DNA from 2 places in the Paenarthrobacter sp. TYUT067 genome. Region 2 is predicted to be linked to the other one. Evidence: riboswitches for the same ligand, from Rfam matches in the RefSeq annotation. Region 2 holds a riboswitch; the other holds the start of a gene.

Region 1 (11,815 bases), on a different contig from region 2:
GTGCCGCCGTCGAAAGTAATGCCCACCTCCGCGGCCGCGTAGTACTTCAATTCAGTGACCAGGGCGTGCTGTTCGGCCGGGACGAGGGTCAGCAGGATGGCCTCGGCGTTGGGACCCTGTACGGCGATCAGTGAGGTCTGGGCTGAGGCGTTGTCCACCACGACGTCGAAGCCGGCTGCGCGCGCCAGCAGCTCCGAAGCAACCACCTCCGCGTTGCCCGCGTTGGGGACCACCAGGTACCTGTCCACGCCTTCTTCGGAGGGGCGGCGGTACGTAATGAGGTCGTCGATGATGCCGCCGTCGGCGTTGCAGATCAGTGAGTACTTGGCTTTGCCCACCGCGATGGCGGACAGCTTGCCCACCAGCGCGTAGTCCAGGAAAGCAGCCGCGTCGGGGCCGGACACCCAGACTTCTCCCATGTGGGAGAGGTCGAACAGGCCTGCCGACTTGCGGACTGCGTGGTGCTCGGCGAGCTCGGATTCGTATTTGAGGGGCATCTGCCAGCCGCCGAAGTCGGTGAAGGACGCGCCGGCCTTTTTGTGTTGCTCGTAGAGAGCGGTGTAGTTCTCAGACATGTGGGGAGTCCTTAGTTTTCAAAATCTTCGAGGGGCGGGCAGGAGCACACGAGGTTGCGGTCACCGGCGGCGCCGTCGATGCGGCCAACAGGAGGGAAGTACTTGTCCTGCTTGAGGTGGTGGACCGGGAAGGCGGCCTGCTCACGCGGGTAGTCACGGTCCCAGTCGGAACTCACGACGGCGGCAGCCGTGTGCGGCGCGTTGCGCAGCGGCGACTTCTCAACAGTGAAATCACCACCGGCCACCTGTTCGATCTCGGCACGGATGGTGATCATGGCTTCGATGAAGCGGTCGATCTCGGCAAGGTCTTCCGACTCCGTGGGCTCCACCATGAGCGTCCCCGCAACCGGGAACGCGAGCGTGGGAGCGTGGAAGCCAAAGTCGATGAGGCGCTTGGCAACGTCCTCGGCCGTGACACCCGTGCGTGCGGTCAGCTCGCGGAGGTCCAGGATGCACTCGTGGGCTACCAGTCCGCCCTCGCCCGTGTACAAAACCGGGAAGTGCTCATCCAGGCGGGAGGCAACGTAATTGGCTGCGAGCAGCGCGGACTTGGTGGCTTCGGTGAGACCCTGGCCGCCCATGAGCTTCACGTACGCCCAGGAAATCGGCAGAACGCCGGCAGAACCATAGCGGGACGCCGAGATGGCCACCCCGTGTCCTTCCTCGTGCGTCGCTTTGTTCGCATCGCCTGGCATGAACGGAGCCAGGTGTGCCTTCGCAGCAACAGGGCCAACGCCCGGTCCACCGCCACCGTGCGGGATGCAGAAGGTCTTGTGCAGGTTCAGGTGGGACACGTCGCCGCCGAACTTTCCCGGCTGGGCCAAGCCAACCAGGGCGTTGAGGTTGGCGCCGTCAACGTAGACCTGGCCGCCGGCTGCGTGGATCGCGTCGCAAACCTCGCGGACGTCGGCGTCGTACACACCGTGCGTGGACGGGTACGTGATCATGATGCAGGACAGCACGTCCTTGTTGGCCTCGATCTTGGCCGTCAGATCGGCATGATCAATAGTGCCGTCGGCAGCCGTAGCCACCACAACAACCTTCATGCCGGCCAGCACAGCCGAGGCAGCATTGGTCCCATGAGCCGAAGCAGGGATCAAGCAGACAGTGCGCTGCTCGTCGCCACGGGACAGGTGGTAGCCGCGGATCGCCAGCAAGCCGGCCAGCTCGCCCTGCGAACCGGCATTGGGCTGGATGGAGACCTGGTCGTAGCCGGTGATCTCCGTGAGGTCGGCCTCGAGGTCGGTGATCAGTTCACGCCAACCGGCCGTCTGGTGGTCGGGAGCGAACGGGTGGATGGAAGCGAACTCCGGCCACGAGATCGCTTCCATCTCGGCGGTCGCGTTGAGCTTCATGGTGCACGAGCCCAGCGGGATCATGGTTCGGTCCAGCGCGAGGTCCCGATCGGACAGCTTGCGGATATAGCGCAACAGCTGCGTCTCGGAACGGTGCGTATTGAACACCGGATGCTGCAGAAAATCGGAGGTGCGGACCACTTCAGAGGGCAGTTCGAACCCTGCGGCGTCCCTTACTGGACCGGCACCAAAGGCGACGGCCACCGCGGAGAGGACCTCCGGCGTCGTGGTTTCATCAACGGAAACGCCAACGGTGTCCGCGTCGATGAGCCGCAGGTTGATGCCGCGGGCTTCGGCGGCGGCGATGACCTTGTCAGCTTTGCCGGGAACGCGGACGGTGAGGGTGTCGAAGAAGGCCTCGGAGACGAGTTCGCGGCCGGCCTTCTGCAGTGCTGTAGCCAAAACACGGGCGTGCCCGTGGACTGTTTCGGCGATCGCCTTCAGGCCTTCGGGACCGTGGTACACGGCGTACATCGAGGCGACGATCGCGAGCAGAGCCTGAGCGGTGCAGATGTTGGACGTGGCCTTCTCGCGGCGGATGTGCTGCTCGCGGGTCTGGAGTGCCAGGCGGTAGGCAGGAACGCCGGCGTTGTCCTTGGAGACGCCCACGATGCGGCCGGGAAGCGTGCGCTCCATGCCTTCGCGGACGGCCATGTAGGCAGCGTGCGGGCCGCCGAAGAACAGCGGCACACCGAAGCGTTGCGCGGTTCCGACGGCGATGTCCGCACCTTGTTCACCCGGGGGCGTGATGAGGGTGAGCGCCAGAAGGTCGGCGGCAACCGTTACCAGGGCGCCGCGTTCCTTCGCGTCGGCAATGACGCCGGAGTGGTTGAAGACTCGGCCCGAAACGCCCGGCTGCTGCAGGACGACGCCATTGATGTCGCCGTCGGGAAGTCCGGCCGACAGGTCCGCGATCTCAACCTCAAAGCCCAACGCCTCGGCACGTCCCTTCACGATCGCGATGGTCTGCGGGAGGAGGTCGGAGTCCAGGACAGTCTTGCCGTCCTTGGCAGCCTTGTTCTTGTTGGCCCGGCGCATCAGCAACACGGCCTCGGCAACGGCGGTGGCTTCATCCAGCAACGAAGCGTTGGCAACAGGCAGCCCCGTGAGGTCCTGCACCATGGTCTGGAAATTCAGGAGTGCTTCAAGGCGGCCCTGGGAAATTTCCGGCTGGTACGGGGTGTAGGCCGTGTACCAAGCGGGAGCTTCGAGGATGTTGCGGCGGATAACCGGGGGCGTGACGGTGTCGTAGTAGCCCTGGCCGATCATCTGCACGGCGGTCTTGTTCTTCGAAGCCAGCTTGCGCAACTCTGTGAGGACCTGCACCTCGGTGAGGGCATCGTTCAGCTTCAGCGCTGTGTCCTGGCGGATGGAATCGGGGACCGCGACGTCCACCAAGCCGTCGACAGAGTCGTAGCCGATGGCCTTGAGCATGGTGTCAACGTCGGCCTGGCGACGGGCGCCGATATGCCGGTCCGCGAAGGCGGTGGGGGTTGATTTAACAGTCAAGAGGAACTCCATGATTCAGGCGCCCACTGAGCGCCACGATGATGTGGGGTTCCTCCCCGCTCTGTATTGGACCTGAGAGATTCCGCAGGGATGGTCTCCTGCTTGCACCGTCGGTGAGCCCGGTTGCCCGGACTGCTTTCCAGAGTTGCCTAACCGCGGCGGTACATGGGCCTGAGAGATTCCTGGGGAGGATTTGCTCCTACGGCGCCTGACTGGATGTACCGGCAGGACTCTCCCGCCGCAGATCAAAAGCGTTGCGCCACCTGAGTGACACGCTTCACACCATAGCGGGTAGTTTCGAAAAAGCGCAAGCAAGGTGCGGCTACTGGTGCATGGTCTCGTGAATCTGCAACGCGAACCAGAGTTGCGCCACCGTGGAGGTCTCACCCATGTCCAGCCCCGTCAGCTCACCGATTTTTCGTATGCGGTAGATGATTGTTTGCCGGTGCGCGAACAGGGCGGCAGCCGTCTTTTGCCAGGAACGCTGCGAGTTCAGATAGGTCCGCAAGGTGACGATGAGATCGCCGTCCTGGCTCTGCTCGTAGTCAAAAATTGGGCCCAGCAGTCGCCGGACCAGCGCCGTTCCTTCCTCAAAACCCGTCATGCCCAACCACGATGGTCCCTGCGCATAGTGGGCGACGTCCAGCTTGTTGGCCTTGGCCGAGCCGAGAGCCCAAAGGGACTCCTGAAGAGCCCGTTGCAGCCCCGCAACGGCGGCCGGGGCACTGATGCCGATGACGGTTTCCGCGCCGGCGCAGTGCGCCAGGACGTCGTCGTCCGCATCAGCTGGGACCACCACATGCAGCCTGTTGTTCCGCTTCAAGGACGCTGACGCAACCCCGTGCCGCCACAGTTCGATGTGCACGCCAGCCAGCCCACCGCCGTCGTCCGCTTGCTTGACAGCGTCCAATTCCCTGGCAGCGTCCGCCGACATGGAGGCGAGCACGAAATCCCGGGCCGGCACCTCAAAAGCCGTCAGCCGGCTCTCCATCTCGGCCACTCCGAGGCGTCCCTCCATGGCCTGCATCAGGAACTCGCCGGCCAGCCGGTGGCGGCCTTCCAACGACAGGACGATGCGCGAAAGCTGCAGTCCCAGCACGGTCGCGGCATGGAGAAGTACGACGGCGTCCGGGTGCGGTTCGCTGTTGGGCAGCACCACCAGAAGCGCGTTTGCATGGGTGGGAATGTCCATGGTCAGCACGTGCCTGCCGCGGATCCGGTGCCACTGGAAGTTCTTGCCGGCCACAGAGACCCGGCCGGGAAGCGGGGCCCATTCGTCGGCCAGGAAGTCCGGGAGCCGCTGACCTTCGGGATGCCACGGATGCAGGCAGCGGCGGTCCACCACGAACAGCTCTGCGTCGAGCTCCGTGGCAAGCCGCTGGACAAGGCTCTGCCAATGATCCTCGGATGCGCCGACAGTCCGGAGTAGATCGTAGACCCGCGCTGTCTGCCGGAGTCGTCGGGATTCTTCCACCAACGACGCCTCAGCAACCGAGCGGGCGATCGCGATGAACGGCAAGGGATACGGGATGTTGAGCAGGGGCAACGGCAGCCTGTCGCAAGCGGCCAGGAATTCCGCGGTCAGGGGCGGCGCGTGCATCTTCTCGCCGATGGCCAAGGCGCTGGCGCCGGAGTCCATCAAGGCTTCGGCGAGCGCCACTTGCCCGTCAGCGTCAGCTGGAATCGAGAGGCCATTGGTCATCATGAGCTCGCCGCCTGTGACCCATTCCCAGAGCCGTGGCAGGTCCGAGGTGTGGGCCCACGTGATGCGGTTGTCGGCGCCGCCAGATCCGGCCAGGAGCGTGAGGCCAAGCTGCGGCTCGGCGACGAGTTCGGCGACGGTGATTGCCATTGGTGGACTCCTGTTCTGTACGTTGATGGGGCGCTTTAGACAAAGGTATAAGAGACTTCATCATTTGTATTCAAAGTGCAGATAGCCGGAGTGACGCGGGTCACCAAGAATTGAAGTACTTACTCCCCCCGCTCCCCAAGAGCACTCACGAGAGAGGGTTGCAATGAGCGCAACAAGCAACCTCATTGACGATGCCCCACTGACCACGTTTCACAAGAAGCTGACGTTCTTCGCCTCCGGCGGACCGTTCATTGATGGGTATGCCCTATCCATCATCGGCATCGCCCTGATCACCATGACGCCGGGGCTGCAGCTCAGCACGGCTGAAATCGGTTTGATCGGCGCGGCCAGCTTAGTGGGCATTTTCTTCGGCGGTGCCGTCTTTGGGTGGCTCACCGACAAGATCGGCCGGCACAAGATGTACATAGCCGATCTCATCGCGCTGGCCGTCTTCTCCCTCTTGAACGGCTTCGCGACCGAAGTGTGGCAGGTTGTCCTGTGCCGCTTCTTCCTTGGAATGGCCATTGGCGCCGACTACCCCATCGCCACCTCCCTTCTGGCAGAGTTCCTGCCGAAGAAGCACCGCGGCCGTCTGCTGGGCGCCACCTTCGTGGTCTGGGCCGTTGGCGCGGCCGTCGCGTACGCCGTCGGTTATCTGCTTCGGGACATGGGTCCGGACGCCTGGCGCTGGATGGTCGCCAGCCCTGCGATCTTCGCCATCATTACCCTGCTGTGCCGTCTCGGCACCCCAGAGTCGCCTCGCTGGCTGCTCTCCCGAGGCCGACGTGATGAGGCTGACGCAGTCATCAAGAAGGTCTACGGGCAGCAATACGGGCTGAGCGATATCGCTTCTGACAGCGAGGGTCCCGCCAAGCAGGGCCGGTTCCTGGATATCTTCAGGGGCCAGTATTGGAAGCGCACGTTGTTTGTCTCCATCTTCTGGACGGCCCAGGTGATCCCGCTCTTCGCCGTCTACACGTTCGCCCCGGACCTTCTGGCATCTTTCGGGATGCACGGCGACGCCAACCTCTACGGGGGATCGTTCCTGATCTCCATGTTGTTCGTGGTGGGTGGCATTCCCGGCCTCTGGCTCGTGGAAAGAATAGGTCGACGCAAGTTGCTCCTTTGGAGCTTCGGCGTCATCGTGGTGGCACTCGCCATCCCGGCCTTCATTCCCGACGTCCAGGCCGCACCGCTGTTCATCGCGTTGGCGATCTTCGCGCTGGCTTCCGGCGCCTCCAGCTTCCTCGAAGTTGTCTACCCCAACGAGCTCTTCCCTACGGAGGTCCGCGCAACGGCAGTGGGCTTCGGCACGGCAATCAGCCGCATCGGCTCGGCGGCCAGCACGTACTTGATGCCCATCGCCATTGTGAGCTTTGGTGCCGCCGGTTCCCTGCTCATCGGCGCCGTCATCTCTCTGGCTGGCCTGATAGCGACGTTCTTGCTCGCGCCGGAAACGGCCAACAAGTCCCTCTCAGAACTCACCAGTAAAAAGAAGCCGGGCACCCCGGAGTCCCACAAAGTAACCGAAGGATCCCTGTCATGACCACTCACCAGCCCATTGGCCCCGTCGATGCCACCAAGGTTCCCCGCTTCGCAGGATTGGGTACCTTCGCGAGGCTGCCGCAGATCGATCGCGTTCCCGACTACGACATCGCGATCGTCGGCGTCCCGTTCGACGGCGGTACCTCCTACCGTCCCGGCGCCCGGTTTGGCCCGGCCGCAGTCCGCGAGGCCTCCCGCCTGTTGCGCCCCGGATACCACCCCGAGCTGGACGTCGAGCCGGTCAACGAAGTCCAGGTAGTGGATGCCGGCGATATCGCGTGTACGCCCTACGACATCAGCCGGGCAGTGCGCGAGATCGAGGAGCAGGCCCGCCCGCTGATCAGCCAGGACAAGAAATTGATCTCCATCGGCGGCGACCACACCATTGCCCTCCCCATGTTGCGGGCCCTCAACACAGTGCACGGCCCCGTTGCACTGCTTCACTTCGATGCCCACCTGGACACGTGGGACACCTACTTTGACCAGCCGGTCACTCACGGGACCATCTTCCGCAGGGCCTTCGAAGAGGGGCTCCTGATTGAAGACAAATCCATGCATGTAGGCATCCGTGGCCCGGTTTACGATCGCAACGACTTCCTTAAGGACCACGAGTTCGGCTTCCAGATCATTCGCTGTTCTGACCTGGATGTCATCGGCGTCCCGGCGGCCATTGACCAGGTCAAGCAGCGGTTGGGCGATACTCCCGTGTACGTTTCCATCGACATCGACGTCCTGGATCCGTCCTACGCACCGGGCACTGGCACGCCTGAAATGGGCGGACTGCATTCCCGCGAACTTCTGGCACTGCTCCGCGGCCTGAACGGCATCAACATCGTAGGCGCCGACGTCGTTGAAGTAGCGCCCGCCTATGACCACGCCGACATCACCAGCGTGGCCGCGGCAACCGTGGTGTTCGACCTGCTGGCTCTCATGGTGAACAGAGGGAAGGGCGCAAGGGTTTCCCAGCGCGATCTGGAAGCAACGTCCGCCTGATCCGGAACGCCCAAGCTGGAATCCAGTGGGGGTCCGGCGGCCAAAGACACCGCTTGACCCCCACGTGAAACCCCGGAGTGGTAGTTTGATCTCTGCTGAGGCAGACACCCGCACCCAATCGGAGGACCATCCATGTTTAAGGGTTTCAAGGACTTCATACTTCGCGGCAACGTGATTGAGCTGGCCATTGCCGTCGTCATCGGCAGTGCCTTCACCGCTCTTGTCGGAGCCTTCACCAACCACATCATCAACCCCGTGATCGCTGCCGCCGGCGGCATGAACGCCGAAGGACTGGGCTTCAAGATCTGGGAGAACAACCCCGCTACGTTCGTTGATTTCGGCGCCGTGCTGACCGCCCTGGTGACGTTCGTGATCACCGCGGCCGTGGTGTACTTCATCTTCGTGGCACCCATGAACAAAATCAACTCCCTGGTCAAGGACCGGCTCTCCACCGAGGAGCCCGAGGAGGAGCCGCTGCCTGCAGATACTGCGCTGCTGGCCGAAATCCGCGATCTCCTGAAGGACGCGGCCGCCGCCCGCAACGCAGGCCAGGGTTCGGACCTCGACCCGGACCTCGATTCGGACCGCATCCGCTAGGCCCCGCTCTCCGCGATCGCCCCTTTCCGGTTGCTTCACTGAACCCGGTTGCTTGAAGAACCCGGCGTTCTCCTCGCGAGAACGCCGGGTTCTTTGCGTTCACTGGGCTGTCCCCGGAACGTGACGCACAGGCAATCGGTTCGAAACAGGGGCAGGGCAGCATGAAAGCATGAAGCCCAACCCGAGCACTCCCGTCACCGCGGACCTCCTCTGTGATGTCTGCGGCCAGTTGCCCGAACCGCCCAAGGCCCGCCTCACCCTCGCCAACATCGCGGTCATGCTTCCCATCGAGCTCCTGGTCCATGCCGCAGTGGTGGAAACCCATCTGCCCTACGTGGCCAAGGTCCTGTTGCTGGCGGTCACGGCCACCGTGCTGGTCATCTGGGTGGCTGAGCCGTCTGCCGCGAAGGTTCTGCGGCGTTGGCTGCACGGCGCAGCCCTTCACCAGCGCAGGCAGCTTCATCTGGCGCCCTCGCTGTGGCGCGCGCGTACCCTGCTCCACGACCAGCCGGGATCACTGCAGAAAATCACCCAATCACTCGCGAAGTTGGACAGCAACATCCTCAGCCTGCATGTCCATGTGACGGCCGGAGCCGGTATGGAGGGTGCGGTGATGGACGAGTTCGTGCTCTCGGCACCGGGGAGCGTCACCGAACAGGAACTGCTGAAGGCACTGCACGACGGCGGCGGGCGTGAGTCCCAGGTTTGGCCCACCACCGCACTGGCCATGGCCGATGGCCAAACCAAGGCGCTGAGCCTCGCCACAAGGGTCGCCGGGAATCCGCAGGAACTCCCCCTGGCTGTCGCCGAGCTTCTTTCCGCGAAAGTAGTTCCCATCGATCCGGAACGCCCGGGCAGCGAGGCGACAACCGGCGTCGGGCCTTCAACAGACATCCTCAAGATCCCGACGGCCTGGCATGGACCACTGGTCTTCTCTCGTGCTGGCGAGCCGTTCACTCCGGCAGAATCGGCGCGTGCGCACCGGCTCGCCGAGCTGGCAGAGATTCTGGCATACAGTTCGGCCTCAACGGAGGGACAGCGGGGTTAGGCAGGGCGCCGCAACGGGCTCGGTCACATTCGGCGGGGAGCGCAGGTATACCAAAACCCTTGACAGTGCCGCACATCACATCTAGTTTTGTTTTTGGGATCCCAAAGCGGGATCCCAAATGATCCCGCTTCCGGCTGTGGTTCCGCCCCATCGATGGGCAGGCCCACAACAGCTGCCGCCGGCGCGGGTCAGGCTGCAGCGGTATCCCGCCCGGCTCATCCCCCCAAGACATTCCATCCCGTTGACTCCTAATGAAGGAGAAGCTGTGTCTCCCCAAAACACCCAACTGGCAACCGAGGAAACCCAGGAGAACGAGCCCACATCCGGCAAGAACGGCGTGCAGCGACGCACGAACGTCCGCTGGAAGCTCTTCATCCTGCTTCTGGTCCTCGTCGCGGTCAATTACATAGACCGTGGTTCCATCTCCGTAGCCCTCCCCATCATCCAGAAGGAATTCAACCTGCCTCCCGAGCTCGTCGGGCTCTTGTTGTCGGCCTTCTTCTGGACCTATGCCCTGATGCAGATCCCCGTCGGTTGGCTGATCGATAAGTTCGGCCCCCGCAAAATGGTCACCGCTTCCTGCATCGGCTGGGGCGCGGCCACGGCCGCTTCCGGTTTCGCTGGCGGATTCGTCAGCATGTTCATCGCCCGCCTGGGTATCGGCGTCACTGAAGCCGGCGTCATGCCGGCAGGTGGCAAGCTCAATGCCATCTGGATGCACAAGAAGGAACGTGGCCGCGGCGCCACCATCCTCGACGCCGGAGCTCCCCTTGGCGCGGGCCTGGGCGGCATCCTCATCACCTGGCTGATCGCGTCCACCGGCAGCTGGCGGATGTCCTTCATCATCGCCGGAGCAGCCACCATCCTCATGGGCCTTGCAGTCTGGTGGTACATCCGCGACAACCCCCGCCAGCACAAGGGCGTCAATGAGGCAGAAGCCGCCTACATCGAGGCTTCCCACGCCGAGGACGATGCCGAGGCCGCAAAGGAAGGCGCCCAAGGCAAGCGCGCGCTCCTCCCCTACTTGAAGTTCCGGTCCTTCTGGGCCATGTGCTTCGGCTGGCTTGGCTTCAACGGCGTCTTCTACGGTCTGCTGACCTGGGGTCCGCTTTACCTGGCACAAGCCAAGGGCTTCGACCTCAAGACCATCGGCTGGTCCACGTTCGTCATCTTCGGTGCCGGCTTCGTCGGTGAAATCCTCGGCGGCATCATCGCCGACAAGTGGCGCGCCTCCGGCGCATCCGCGAACCTCGTCATGCGTACGCTGCTGGGCATCTCCAGCGTCGTCGTGGTGAGCGGCCTCGTAGGTGTCACCATTGTCGCGGACCCGATCACCGCCGTCGTGCTTCTCTCGGTGGTCCTGTTCTTCCTGCGCTGGGTTGGCCTGTTCTGGTCCATCCCGTCCATCCTTGGTGGCCGGACCAACGCCGGTGTCCTGGGCGGTGCCATGAACTTCAGCGGCAACATTGCCGGATTCGTCACCCCGATTGTGGTAGGCCTGATTGTCGGGGCCACCGGCTCCTACACCTGGGCACTGCTGTACTTTGTTGGATCCGCCGTCATCATGGGCATCTCGGTGCTGGCACTGGATTACAACAAGCGACTCCCGGTCTGACTCGCATCGACCGGTCCGGCCGGACGGTCCTGAACCGCCGGATGGCCGGATGCCCGTCGGGTCGCCGGGCGCACTGCCTCACACATTACGAATTGGAGCTGGACATGCTTGCCGCAGAAGACACGAAGAACACTGACCGCCCCCTCCGGGAGTCTGTGCGTGACACGCTCCGTTCCAGGATTTTTGAGGGGCACTATGCGCCCGGCACCCGGCTGGTGGAACGCGATCTCGCCGCCGAATTCAATGTCTCCCGCCTTCCCATCCGCGAAGCCCTGAGGATGCTCCGGCAGGAGGGCCTGATCCGCGACCGCGCCGGCCGCGGCTCCGAGGTCAGCGGGCTGAGCCCCAAGGACGTGGAAGATCTCTTCGATGTCCGCCAATCCCTTGAGGTGCTTGCCTGCCGCCTGGCCGCCAAACGAGCCACCGTGACAGATCTCGAACACCTCCAAGGCCTCCTGAACGAGGCCGACCGCTGCCTGGCCAAGGGCTCCATTCTGGAAGCCCACCGCGCCAACAGCGAATTCCACGATGCCATCACGCGCATCGCCAACAACGATTTCCTCCGCTCCGCACTGGAACCCCTGCAGGGACGCATGCATTGGCTCTTCCGCCATGTCAGCGACCTCCCGGAACTCATCCAGGAACACCGCGACCTCTACGCCGCCATCGCCAGCGGCGATCCAGACCGCGCCGCCGCGCAATCGGCGTCGCACATCGGCAAGTACC
Region 2 (11,815 bases):
TGGAACGTCCTGAAGGGGCCCAGCGGCGGTGGCTCGCCCTCAAGGAGCCGCTGGACGATTGCCTTCTTCAGCTCCACCTTGCCCAGCATGGGTGACTGGTCCAGGACAAAGCCGACGGCGGCCAGCTTGGCGTCGTTGGTCCATGCCGCAATTTTCCAAAACTTTCGAGGGATCTGAACACCCCGATATACGGGGTCGTCATCGACAAACACCGGCCCCGTGAACACGCTCAGCTTTGCGTCATAGGCATCAGCATGGCCAAGAACGTGGTCTTCGAGCCCCACCCAGAGCTCCTTGCCCTGATTGAAGTCATCAATTTGTGGTGCCGCATTGGTGTAACTAAAGGTGTCCTGATTGGCTTTCTTCGCCGTTGCTGAATCGCCCCACACCGGATCCAGGCGCCGGACCAGATGGCCGCGATCAAACGCATTGTTCTTGTACAGATCCGGGCCGGCCTGCTGCTCCCGGGGGATTCTGTCATCCACACGCCATGACCCCTCACGGGCCAGCGGCACCAGTTCCTTGCCGTTGATGTTCACTCCCACAATTGCCGCGAGCTTCCGGGCAACCCGGAACCGCACGGAGAAGTGGGTGTAGTCCAAAAGAATGGTGGTTGCCGACGGACTGGGCAGTTCAAGCCGTGTCCGCAGAAAGTCCCTGCTGTATCCCCCGCTCATGGATACAGCATGACATCAGGGGCTGACAGTAATGGGGCGCCGGGCCCTTCGCTGCTCAAGAAGTGCCACCACAACGGCCGCCACTGGGCCGGCGACGGGCACAGCAAGCGCCAATAGCGCCAACGCGAACCGAACGCCCGGTGAGAAGGACTTAGTGCGAAGTACCAGGATCAGGGCAGCTACAAACAGAAGCAGTGACACTAGCCCGGCCCCCACCACTGCGGCTTCCCAAAGCGTGGGAACAATGGGATTTACTTGATCATTCATACGGTCCCCCAGAGACAGTTGTGAACCCACAGCCTACAGAATTAGCATTCGACGACGTTGACGGCCAGGCCGCCCATCGCGGTTTCCTTGTACTTATGGGACATGTCCTTGCCCGTCTCCCGCATGGTCACGATCACCTCGTCCAACGACACCCGATGCGTCCCATCCCCCCACAACGCCATCTTCGCCGCGTTGATGGCCTTCGCCGCCGCGATCGCGTTCCGCTCAATACACGGAATCTGCACCAACCCCCCGATCGGATCACACGTCAGCCCCAGATTATGCTCCATGGCGATCTCCGCCGCGTTCTCCACCTGACCCGGCGTACCGCCCATCACCTCCGCCAACCCGGCAGCAGCCATCGACGACGCCGACCCCACCTCACCCTGACACCCCACCTCAGCACCCGAAATGGACGCCTGCTCCTTATACAAAACCCCCACAGCACCAGCAGCGAGCAGGAACTTCACCACCACATCATCCCGGTCCTGCTGGGTAGCTTTGTCCATGCCCGGGGCATAGTTCAACGCGTAATACAACACCGCCGGAATAATGCCCGCCGCACCATTAGTCGGCGCCGTTACCACCCGGCCACCGGAAGCGTTCTCCTCATTGACCGCCAACGCGATCAGGTTCACCCACTCCTGCCAATACTTCGGATCATTCCGGTCCTTGTCCTCCTTCAGGAGCCGCTCCAACCAATCAGGAGAACGACGACGAACCTTCAAACCCCCGGGCAACACACCCTCACGCTTCAACGACGTTTCAACACAGGCCTCCATCACGGACCAGATATGCAGAAGACCCTCACGGATCTCCTCCTCAGACCTGCTGGCACGCTCATTGATGAACATGATGTCGCTAATGCCCAACCCCTTGGACGAACACCGGCCCATCAACTCCGCCGCCGTCCTAAACGGCAACGGCAACTCCTTCTTCGACTCCTCAAGATCCTCCAGAGCCGCGTCTTCCTCACCCTCCCGGACAATGAACCCACCACCCACCGAAAAGAACGTCGCCTCCCGCACCACGTTCCCCTCAGCATCAGAGACCTGAAACTTCATCCCATTCGTATGCCGCGGCAACACCGTCAACGGATGAAGAACCATATCCTCCACCGCATACGGCAACTCCACACCCCCACCCGAAGCACCAGCCAGATTCAGCACACCCGTCTCGGCGATCGCAGCGAGCCGTTCCTCAACCTCGTCCGGCAGGATCAGCTCAGGGTGATAACCCTCCAAACCCAGCAACGTAGCCGTCATGGTCCCATGCCCCCGGCCCGTCGCAGCCAACGAACCATACAAATCAACCCGCAGCGAAGCCACCGAACCCAGGACACCAGCGTCCTTGAGCTCCCGGGCAAACACCGCCCCGGCCCGCATCGGCCCCACAGTATGAGAACTCGACGGGCCAATACCCACAGTAAACAGATCGAAAACGCCAACAGCCATGGTCGGGATTCCTTAACAAAGCTTGAAAACGGTCCGGCAGATGGTCCTACCGGAGGGCCGCCCCCCGTGTGCCGGTCAGCCCGGCGCCCAATTCGGGGTCTAGCTGCAGAACATGCCGTGCGCACGGCACAGCCCGCAGCGAACCCCCGAATCGGACTCGGTCGGGGTGGGAGTTAGGAGAGGTCTCCGCCATTCTTGGAGGCGTATTCCTCAGCCGAGAGCAGCGGGCCCTCGGACTCAGCGGCGACCTTGAACAACCAACCGGCGCCGTAGGGATCGTTGTTGATCAGGGCGGGGTCGGATACAACGGCGTCGTTGATCTCGGTGACCTCACCGGTGACCGGCGAGTACAGGTCAGAGACGGACTTGGTGGACTCAACTTCGCCACAGGTCTCGCCAGCAGTTACAGAGGAACCAACCTCGGGGAGGTCGACGTACACGATGTCACCCAGTGCGTCGGTGGCAACCTCGGAGATACCAACGGACACGGAGTTCCCGTCTCCGCGTGAAACCCACTCGTGCTCGTCGGAGTACTGAAGTTCGGGCGCTACTTTGGGCATTCTGTTTCCTTTACGTGTAGTGGCTACATCTAATTGTGTCGCGTGTGGGCCGTCTGAGTGGTTGGCCTGGCGGTGTGGCACCGAATTCCTCCGCGTGCTGCTCCTTCGTCGCTTTGACGCACGCTTCCGGAATCCGCTCCCCCACCGCACGGCCACGCGAGTCCGGCCTCCGGCAGCATGCTCCCCACCGTCCCCCTCGCCTCGCAAGCTCGGCCAGGGAACCCGGACGGCGTGGCCCCCGTGGAGCATCGCGTCCGCTCAGCGGGCGCACATGCGACCGAGCATGCAGAGGAGGTCGGACCCGCCGGCCGAAGGCGACTGATTCAGCGAACCCGCTTGTAGAACGGCAGTGCGACGACTTCGAACGGCTCACTCTTACCGCGCAGGTCAATATCCAGCGCGGTGCCCGGCTCAGCAAAAGCGACGTCGACATACGCCAACGCTACCGGGTAGCCGAGCGTGGGGCTGGGCTGGCCGGAGGTGACTTCGCCAATCACTGCGCCGTCCTTGAGGACCGGGTAGTGACTGCGTCCGGCACGGCGACCGAGGCCCTTCAGGCCAACGAGTTTCCGTCCGCTGGTGGAGCCGGCGCCGTCGGCCTTCAGTGCAGCCAGTGCGTCCTTGCCGACGAAGTCGCCTTCCTTGGACAATGCCACTACGGGACCGAGTCCTGCTGCGAAGGGGTTGCCTTCACGGGAGAGCTCGTTGCCATAGAGGGGCATTCCGGCTTCGAGACGCAGGGAATCGCGGGAGGCGAGGCCGGCTGGGGTGAGTTCGCCTTCATTCGCGGCAGCCGCAATCGCCTGCCACAGTGCGGCAGCTGATTCGTTGGCCACAAAGATCTCAAAGCCGTCTTCGCCGGTGTATCCGGTGCGGGCGAGCAGCAGGTCTTGCGTGCCGCCGTCGAACGTGAACGGTACTTCCACCGCCGCGTAGTACTTGAGTTCGGTGACCAGTGCGTGCTGTTCGGCGGGCACCAGGCGGAGCAGGATGGCTTCGGCGAGGGGACCCTGCACGGCAATCAGCGAGGTCTCAGCGGAGGCGTCTTCAACTACGACGTCAAAACCGGCGGCGCGCTCCTGCAGCGCGGACGCCACAACCGCAGCGTTGCCTGCGTTCGGTACCACCAGGAATTTGTCCGAGCCTTCTTCGGTAGAGGCCCGGCGGTAGACGATCAGGTCATCGATGATGCCGCCGTCTTCCTGGCAGATCAGCGTGTACTTGGCCTTGCCGACGGCCATGGCGGAGATCTTGCCTACCAAGGCGTAGTCCAGGAACGCGGCGGCCTCGGGACCGGTGACCCAGACTTCGCCCATGTGGGAGAGGTCGAACAGGCCTGCGGCCTTGCGGACGGCGTGGTGCTCGGCCAGTTCGGACGAGTACTTGAGGGGCATCTGCCAGCCCCCGAAGTCGGTGAAGGACGCGCCGAGCTTCTTGTGCTCTTCGTAAAGGGCTGTGTATTTCTCAGTCATTTTCCGGAACCCCTTAGTTTTCGAAGTCTTCGATTGGCGGGCAGGAGCAGACCAGATTGCGGTCGCCAGCTGCGCCGTCGATGCGACCCACCGGCGGGAAGTATTTGTCCTGCTTCAGGTGGTGGACCGGGAAGGCGGCCTGCTCACGCGGGTAGGAACGGTCCCAATCGGAACTTACGACGGCGGCAGCCGTGTGGGGTGCGCGGCGGAGCGGGGAATCCTGCACGGAGAAGTCGCCGTGGGCAACCTGGTCGATCTCGGCACGGATGGCGATCATGGCTTCGATGAAGCGGTCGATCTCCGCAAGGTCCTCGGACTCGGTGGGCTCCACCATGAGCGTTCCCGCTACCGGGAAGGCCAGGGTGGGTGCGTGGAAGCCGAAGTCGATGAGGCGCTTGGCAACGTCCTCAGCGGTGACGCCGGTCTTGGCTGTCAGTTCACGGAGGTCGAGGATGCACTCGTGGGCAACAAGTCCGCCTTCGCCGGTGTAGAGGACCGGGAAGTACTCGTTGAGGCGTGAAGCGATGTAGTTCGCAGCGAGCAACGCGGACTTGGTGGCTTCGGTGAGACCCTGGCCGCCCATGAGCTTCACGTACGCCCAGGAAATCGGCAGAACGCCGGCAGAACCGAAACGGGATGCGGAAATCGGGACGTCGTTGCCCTCAGTCCAAGACGCGGCATCACCGGGCATGAACGGCGCCAGGTGTGCCTTCGCCGCTACCGGGCCAACGCCCGGTCCACCACCACCGTGCGGGATGCAGAAGGTCTTGTGCAGGTTCAGGTGGGACACGTCGCCGCCGAACTTGCCCGGCTGGGCCAAGCCAACCAGCGCGTTGAGGTTGGCGCCGTCGATGTACACCTGGCCGCCGGCCTCGTGGATGGCGTCGCAGACTTCGCGGACGTCGGCGTCGTACACACCGTGCGTGGACGGGTAAGTGATCATGATGGCGGAGAGAGCGTCGCGGTTAGCTTCGATCTTGTTCTTGAGGTCAACGTGATCGATGGTGCCATCCGGAGCGGTGGCAACAACCACTACCTTCATGCCGGCGAGCACTGCCGAGGCAGCGTTGGTGCCGTGCGCGGAAGCAGGAATGAGGCACACGTTGCGCTGATCATCGCCGTTGGACAGGTGGTAGCCGCGGATCGCCAGCAGGCCCGCGAGCTCGCCCTGAGAACCGGCGTTGGGCTGGATGGAAACCTGGTCGTAGCCGGTGATCTCGGTCAGCTGGGCTTCGAGGTCGCCGATGAGTTCACGCCAGCCCTCGGTGTGGGAGTCCGGTGCGAACGGGTGGATGGAGGCGAATTCCGGCCAGGAGATGGCTTCCATCTCTGCCGTAGCGTTGAGCTTCATGGTGCAGGAGCCCAGCGGAATCATGGTGCGGTCCAGCGCGAGGTCGCGGTCAGAGAGCTTGCGGATGTAGCGCAGGAGCTGGGTTTCGGAGCGGTGCGTGTTGAACACCGGGTGCTGCATGAAATCGCTGGTGCGCTCCACGGAGGATTCCAGGGCGAAGCCTTCAGCGGTTTCGGTTACCGAAGCACCAAAGACTTCAAGGAGACCGCCGACAATCTCAGATGTAGTGGTCTCGTCTACAGAGATGCCCACCAAATCAGCGTCAACGCCGCGGAGGTTGATGCCCTTGGCCTCAGCGGCGGCCACGATCTCCGCAGCCTTACCGGGGACGTGGACGGTGATGGTGTCGAAGAAGGAACCGTGGAGGACCTCGACGCCGGCCGCCTTCAGGGACGCTGCAAGGGTACGGGCGTGACCGTGCGCGGTCTCCGCGATCGCTTTCAGGCCTTCAGGGCCGTGGTAAACGGCGTACATCGACGCGACGATGGCCAGGAGCGCCTGCGCAGTACAGATGTTGGAGGTGGCCTTCTCGCGGCGGATGTGCTGCTCTCGGGTCTGCAGCGCCAAGCGGTAGGCGGGGACGCCGGCGTCGTCCTTGGAAACGCCAACCAGACGGCCGGGCATGGAACGCTCCAGCCCCTTCTGGACGGCCATGTACGCAGCATGCGGGCCGCCGAAGAACAGCGGAACGCCCAGTCGCTGCGCGGAACCAACGGCGATGTCGGCGCCCTGCTCACCCGGAGGGGTGATGAGCGTCAGGGACAGAAGATCTGCAGCCACGGTGACCAGTGCGCCGCGTTCTTTGGCTGCGGCGATGACGGCGGAGTGGTCGAACACGCGGCCGGAGACACCGGGCTGCTGCAGGACGACGCCGTTAATGGTGCCTTCCGGGAGGCCCAGGGACAGATCGGCCACCTCAACCTCGAAGCCAAGCGCTTCCGCGCGGCCCTTCACGATCGCGATGGTCTGCGGCAGGCAGTCGGCGTCAAGGACGGTCTTGCCATCCTGGGCAGCTTTGTTCTTGTTGGCGCGGCGCATCATCAGGACGGCCTCGGCCACGGCAGTTGCTTCGTCCAGCAGGGAGGCGTTGGCGATCGGCAGGCCAACCAGGTCCTGGACCATGGTCTGGAAGTTGAGGAGCGCTTCGAGGCGGCCCTGCGAGATTTCCGGCTGGTAGGGGGTGTAGGCGGTGTACCAAGCCGGAGATTCCAGGATGTTGCGGCGGATCACCGGCGGCGTCACGGTGTCGTAGTAGCCCTGGCCGATCATCTGAACGGCAGTCTTGTTCTTGGAGGCGAGCTTGCGGAGCTCGGCAAGAACCTCAACTTCGCTCAGGGCGTTTTGCAGGGTGAGCGCAACATCCTGGCGGATATCGTTCGGGACGGCGGTGTCGACCAGCGAATCGACGGTGTCGTAGCCGATGGACTTGAGCATGGTCTCAATGTCGGCCTGGCGGCGGGCGCCGATATGCCGATCGACGAAGGTGGTGGAGGCAGAACTAACCGTCACGAAGGAACTCCATTACTTGGGCGGCGTTTGGGTACGCCACAGCGGCTGGGTTCCTCCCCGCTCTGTATTGGACCTGAGAGTTTCCGCGCGTTGCGTGAACAACCATCGCTTGCACCGTCGGTGAGCACAATACCCGTTCGCCCGTGGATAGGCTGAGTACCTGCTGCTTTCCAGAGTTGCCTCGCCGCGGCGGTGCGTGGGCCTGAGAGATTCCTGGGGAGGGTTTGCTCCTACGGCGCCTGCATCACTTGCCTGCAGGACTCTCCCGCCGCAGATCAAAGGCATGTTCAATTGTGTATGGGCACCATGTAGGGCACGCCACAAGAGTTAATTGTCCTACGCTCGGGCCTCAGCAGCAAATGGATGAGCTGCTACTTCCGCAGGCGTTCAAGGACCCCCAGAAGGATTTCGACGTCGGCCTCCCGCCCGGCATTGCCGCCCTCCTGGCCGCCTTCAAAGATCGCGTTGAAATAGAGTCCGTCGCCCATATAGCTGACAGCCTTGGCAACCTCGGGTCCGACGTCTTCTGCCAGCACGTCAAGCCACCGCTGTTGAATTGCGGCAAACCTGCGGCGGGTTTCCTCGTGAGCCACCTCAGCCAGCCTGGTAGCGGCGACGAATGCCCGGTCCATGGGCGTATCTGCCCAGAGAGAGGACCTGATGAAGTATGCCGCTGAACCATCCGGCGCCGCCTTCATGAGTTCAGTATCTTCATCGGCCAGCAGGTCCAGGCGCTCCAAAAGGGCCGTAATCAGCGCTTCCTTGTTGGGGAAGTGGTAGAGCAGTCCGCCTTTGGACACCCCTGCGCGCTTGGCGACGGCGTCTAGTGTGGCAGCCCGCTCCCCTACTTCTATGAGGAGGGCTTCAAAGGCATCCAGGACGGCGTCCCGGGCAATTGGTTTTCGTGGCATGTATCCATCATTCCCTAAAGGTTCATGGGGGCTATAGTTGAAACTGTACCGTCTGGACGGTATAGTTGAATCCATGTTCTCGCCGTCCTCAACCCAAGCACCCCGTTCCGCTCACCCCGTCAAGGGCCAAGCGGCACCGTGGCGCGACTGGACGGCCTTGGCACTCCTGATGTTTCCGGTGCTGCTGGTGGCCGTCGACAACACCGCGCTCACCTTTGCCTTGCCGGAGATTGCCCGCTCCCTGAATGTCGGTGGCGTGCAGTTGCTGTGGATTGTTGATGCGTACCCGCTGGTCCTCGCAGCACTGCTCGTCTCCATGGGCAACTTGGGCGACAGGATCGGACGACGGCGGCTGCTGCTGATCGGCAGCACGGGCTTCGCGGCGGTGTCGGCTGCTACAGCATTCGCGCCGTCCGCTGAATGGCTGATCGCCGGGCGCGCCGGTCTTGGTGTCTTCGGCGCCATGTTGATGCCGTCCACGTTGTCCTTGATCCGGAACATCTTCACCGACCCCAACCGTCGCCGCTTGGCGATCGCTGTCTGGGCAGCCGGGTTCTCCGGTGGCGCCGCCCTTGGCCCGATCTTTGGCGGCTGGCTGGTGGAGCACTTCTGGTGGGGCGCCGTCTTCCTGGTTGCAGCATTCCTACTTCTCCCCCTGCTGGCTTTCGGCCGGGTCCTGATTCCGGAGTCCATGGACTCCAACCCTGGACGTGTGGATGTGCGCAGTATTCTCCTCTCCGTGGTCACCATGGCGCCGTTCGTATACGGGATCAAGGAATTTGCGGTTCACGGTTTCGGAGCCTCCGCAGCAGCCTTCATGGGCTTTGGCGTGGTGATGGGCATTCTGTTCGTGCGTCGCCAGCAGCGGATCGAGAACCCCATGTTGGATGTTGCCTTGTTCAAGAACAAGGTGTTCAGCACGGCCATCGTGGCGAACGTGCTGTCCCTGTTCTCCATGACGGGTTTCATCTACTTCTTCGCACAGCACTTGCAACTTGTTGAGGGCCAGTCCCCTATGGAGGCCGGTATCGCCATGATTCCCGCCCTCCTGGCCACGGTCATCGCCGGACTACTGGTGGTGCCATTGGTCAAGCGCGTGCGGCCAGGGTTCGTTGTGGCCGCAGGCCTGACGCTCAGCGCTGTGGGTTATCTGATCGTCGTAGTGGGCGATCACGGCAGCGGCCCCGTGTTCCTGTTGTCGGCGCTCACCGTGTTGGCCGTGGGGGTTGGCGCGGCGGAGACGATCTCAAATGACCTCATCCTGGCATCGGTGCCGGCCGACAAATCCGGCGCCGCCTCGGCCATCTCCGAGACCGGCTACGAGCTGGGGTCGCTCCTGGGAACGGCAGTACTTGGCTCCATCCTCACGGCGTCCTACCAGCACAACCTGATCATGCCGGACGGCATCTCCGAGCAGGCCGCCGGGAATTCCGGTGAAACCCTCGCCGGTGCTGTTGATGCGGCGGGCGCTCTTCCGGCTCCATTGTCGGAGGCGCTCACACATGCCGCCCGGACAGCTTTCGAGTCCGGCGTCCACATCACTGCGGCGATTGGGCTGGTACTGATGGCTGGCGCGGCAGTGCTCGCCGCCGTCGTGCTCCGGCGTGTGCCGAAGGCGCAGTAATAGGCAGAGCGCCGAAGGCGCAGTAATGCCGTTGTGAGGCCCGCTCTGCATGGTTCCGTAGGGACTTGCCATGCAAACCGGGCCTCACAAGGCTTCGGTCGGCGCCGCTTTCTTGTCGACGCCGGCAGTCAGTTGGTCGATTCTGTCGAGGGCTTCGCTGAGCTGGCTGACTGTGTTCCACAACTCCGGGTGTTGTTCCCTGACTTCCTGCAGCGTGGCGCCGGCGGAGGTCAGGGATGCGAGGTCGAAGCTTACGTTGGTTCGGGCCCCGGCTATGGCTGCCCGGAGTGCCCCGAAACCCACTACGACGTCGGCGATCAGCGCAGGATTTCCGTTGGCGGCGAGCCACCCGAGGTCTTCAATGGCATCAATGGCCCGCTCCCCGAGCACCGCGGATGCCTTAGCGGCATCGACGGAGGCTTGATGGATGGCCTTCTCGCGTTCAGGTCCGGGATCCAGGCGGAAAGCGGCGCCGAAGGCATTGGAAGCGGAAGCGTCGTCATCGGCTAGTTGCAGGGCAGTTTGCCGGAGTTTGAGGGCACGGGAGTGAATGCCGTCGAGCTGTTGGTGCTGCGACTTTTCCGGCTCGGTATATCCGGCCACCATGGACGTCAACGACGCCGCGATGGAGAGCATCACCCCGGTTCCAGCACCGCCTCCCGGGGACCCGCTGGATTCTGCCAGCGCCTTGGTCCACTCCTCAACAGTGGACAGCTGTGTGGTGACTGATTCGGAATGGTTCATGCCCTCCAGTGTGCCGGGGCTTCCCAGACTTTGCATTTATGGGCTGGATACACTGGCCAAACTATGGCGTCGAACGAAAAGGGCAAACTCATGACCATTGACCTCGAAGAGCTTTACAAAGACCTGCACGCCAACCCCGAACTGTCCTTTCAGGAGACCCGAACAGCCGGGATCGCTGCGGGACATCTTGAAGATCTTGGCTTCACCGTTCATCGCAATATCGGAAAGACCGGCGTTGTTGGTGTTCTGGACAATGGGCCCGGGCCGGTGGTGATGCTCCGGGCTGACATGGATGCGTTGCCGGTCAAGGAAACAACGGGTTTGGACTACGCAAGCACTGCGATGGGTGTTGATCATGAGGGCAAAGACATGCCTGTCATGCACGCCTGCGGCCATGACGTGCATGTGAGCTGCCTAGTAGGCGCGGCGGAGGTTCTGGCGGGCCGGCGTGATGAGTGGCAGGGCACCCTGATCGCCCTCTTCCAGCCGGCCGAGGAATGGGGCGGCGGGGCAGCAACCATGGTTGCCGACGGGCTGTATAACGTGGTGCCGAAACCAGATATCGTCTTGGGCCAACATGTTGCCCCGTTCCCCGCCGGCTGGTTCGGCATCCGGCCCGGCGTCACCATGGCGTCCGCCGATTCCCTCAACATCACCCTGCACGGACGAGGTGGCCACGGATCGCGTCCGGAGACCACTGTTGACCCGGTGCTGATGGCAGCTGCAACCACCGTGCGGTTGCAGGGCATTGTGTCGCGTGAGCTCGCCGCCAGTGACTCCGCGGTGGTGACTGTTGGGCAGATTCATTCAGGAACCAAGAACAACATCATCCCCGAAACAGCAACTCTAGGCCTGAGCGTCCGCACCTTCAGCGATGCCACCAGGGACAAGATCCTCGGTTCCATTGAGCGCATTGCCAAGAGTGAATCCACAGCTTCAGGCGCGCCCAAGGACCCTGAGATCAAGTTTGAAGAGCATTTCCCGCTGACCGTCAACGACCAAGCTGCGACCGGCAGGGTGTCCGCTGCCTTCAAAGCAAAGTTCGGCGAGGCACAGATCATGGACCCTGGCCCGGTGTCCGGAAGCGAAGACGTTGGAGCCCTGGCGAAGGCCGCCGGAGCTCCCCTGGTTTTCTGGTTCCTGGGTGGCGCCGAACCTGCCCTGTTCAAGGAGTTCGCCACAACAGGTCGGCTTCCGGAGGACATTCCCTCTAATCACTCGCCGTACTTTGCTCCCGTCATTGAGC

What was found. A riboswitch is a leader RNA that binds a small molecule or an ion and turns the genes downstream of it on or off. The one in region 2 is predicted to bind glycine.
Region 1: linked by a shared signal. The riboswitch ahead of gcvP (aminomethyl-transferring glycine dehydrogenase) and the one ahead of gcvP (aminomethyl-transferring glycine dehydrogenase) in region 2 are both predicted to bind glycine.

The regions. Positions count from the first base shown of each region.
Region 1 covers NZ_JAMOIT010000031.1:3,118-14,932, reverse strand. Annotated here, with positions in the region: gene gcvT (glycine cleavage system aminomethyltransferase GcvT) at 1-575, opposite strand, end outside; gene gcvP (aminomethyl-transferring glycine dehydrogenase) at 587-3,439, opposite strand; glycine riboswitch at 3,589-3,687, opposite strand; gene MOD31_RS20810 (PucR family transcriptional regulator) at 3,762-5,291, opposite strand; gene MOD31_RS20805 (MFS transporter) at 5,455-6,837, shown strand; gene speB (agmatinase) at 6,834-7,829, shown strand; gene mscL (large conductance mechanosensitive channel protein MscL) at 7,962-8,426, shown strand; gene MOD31_RS20790 (amino acid-binding protein) at 8,596-9,474, shown strand; gene MOD31_RS20785 (MFS transporter) at 9,740-11,089, shown strand; gene MOD31_RS20780 (GntR family transcriptional regulator) at 11,194-11,815, shown strand, end outside.
Region 2 covers NZ_JAMOIT010000016.1:122,213-134,027, forward strand. Annotated here, with positions in the region: gene MOD31_RS15355 (DNA/RNA non-specific endonuclease) at 1-677, opposite strand, end outside; gene MOD31_RS15360 (hypothetical protein) at 693-944, opposite strand; gene MOD31_RS15365 (L-serine ammonia-lyase) at 986-2,398, opposite strand; gene gcvH (glycine cleavage system protein GcvH) at 2,572-2,958, opposite strand; gene gcvT (glycine cleavage system aminomethyltransferase GcvT) at 3,282-4,430, opposite strand; gene gcvP (aminomethyl-transferring glycine dehydrogenase) at 4,444-7,290, opposite strand; glycine riboswitch at 7,471-7,568, opposite strand; gene MOD31_RS15385 (TetR/AcrR family transcriptional regulator) at 7,662-8,201, opposite strand; gene MOD31_RS15390 (MFS transporter) at 8,275-9,825, shown strand; gene MOD31_RS15395 (cyclodeaminase/cyclohydrolase family protein) at 9,910-10,569, opposite strand; gene MOD31_RS15400 (amidohydrolase) at 10,660-11,815, shown strand, end outside.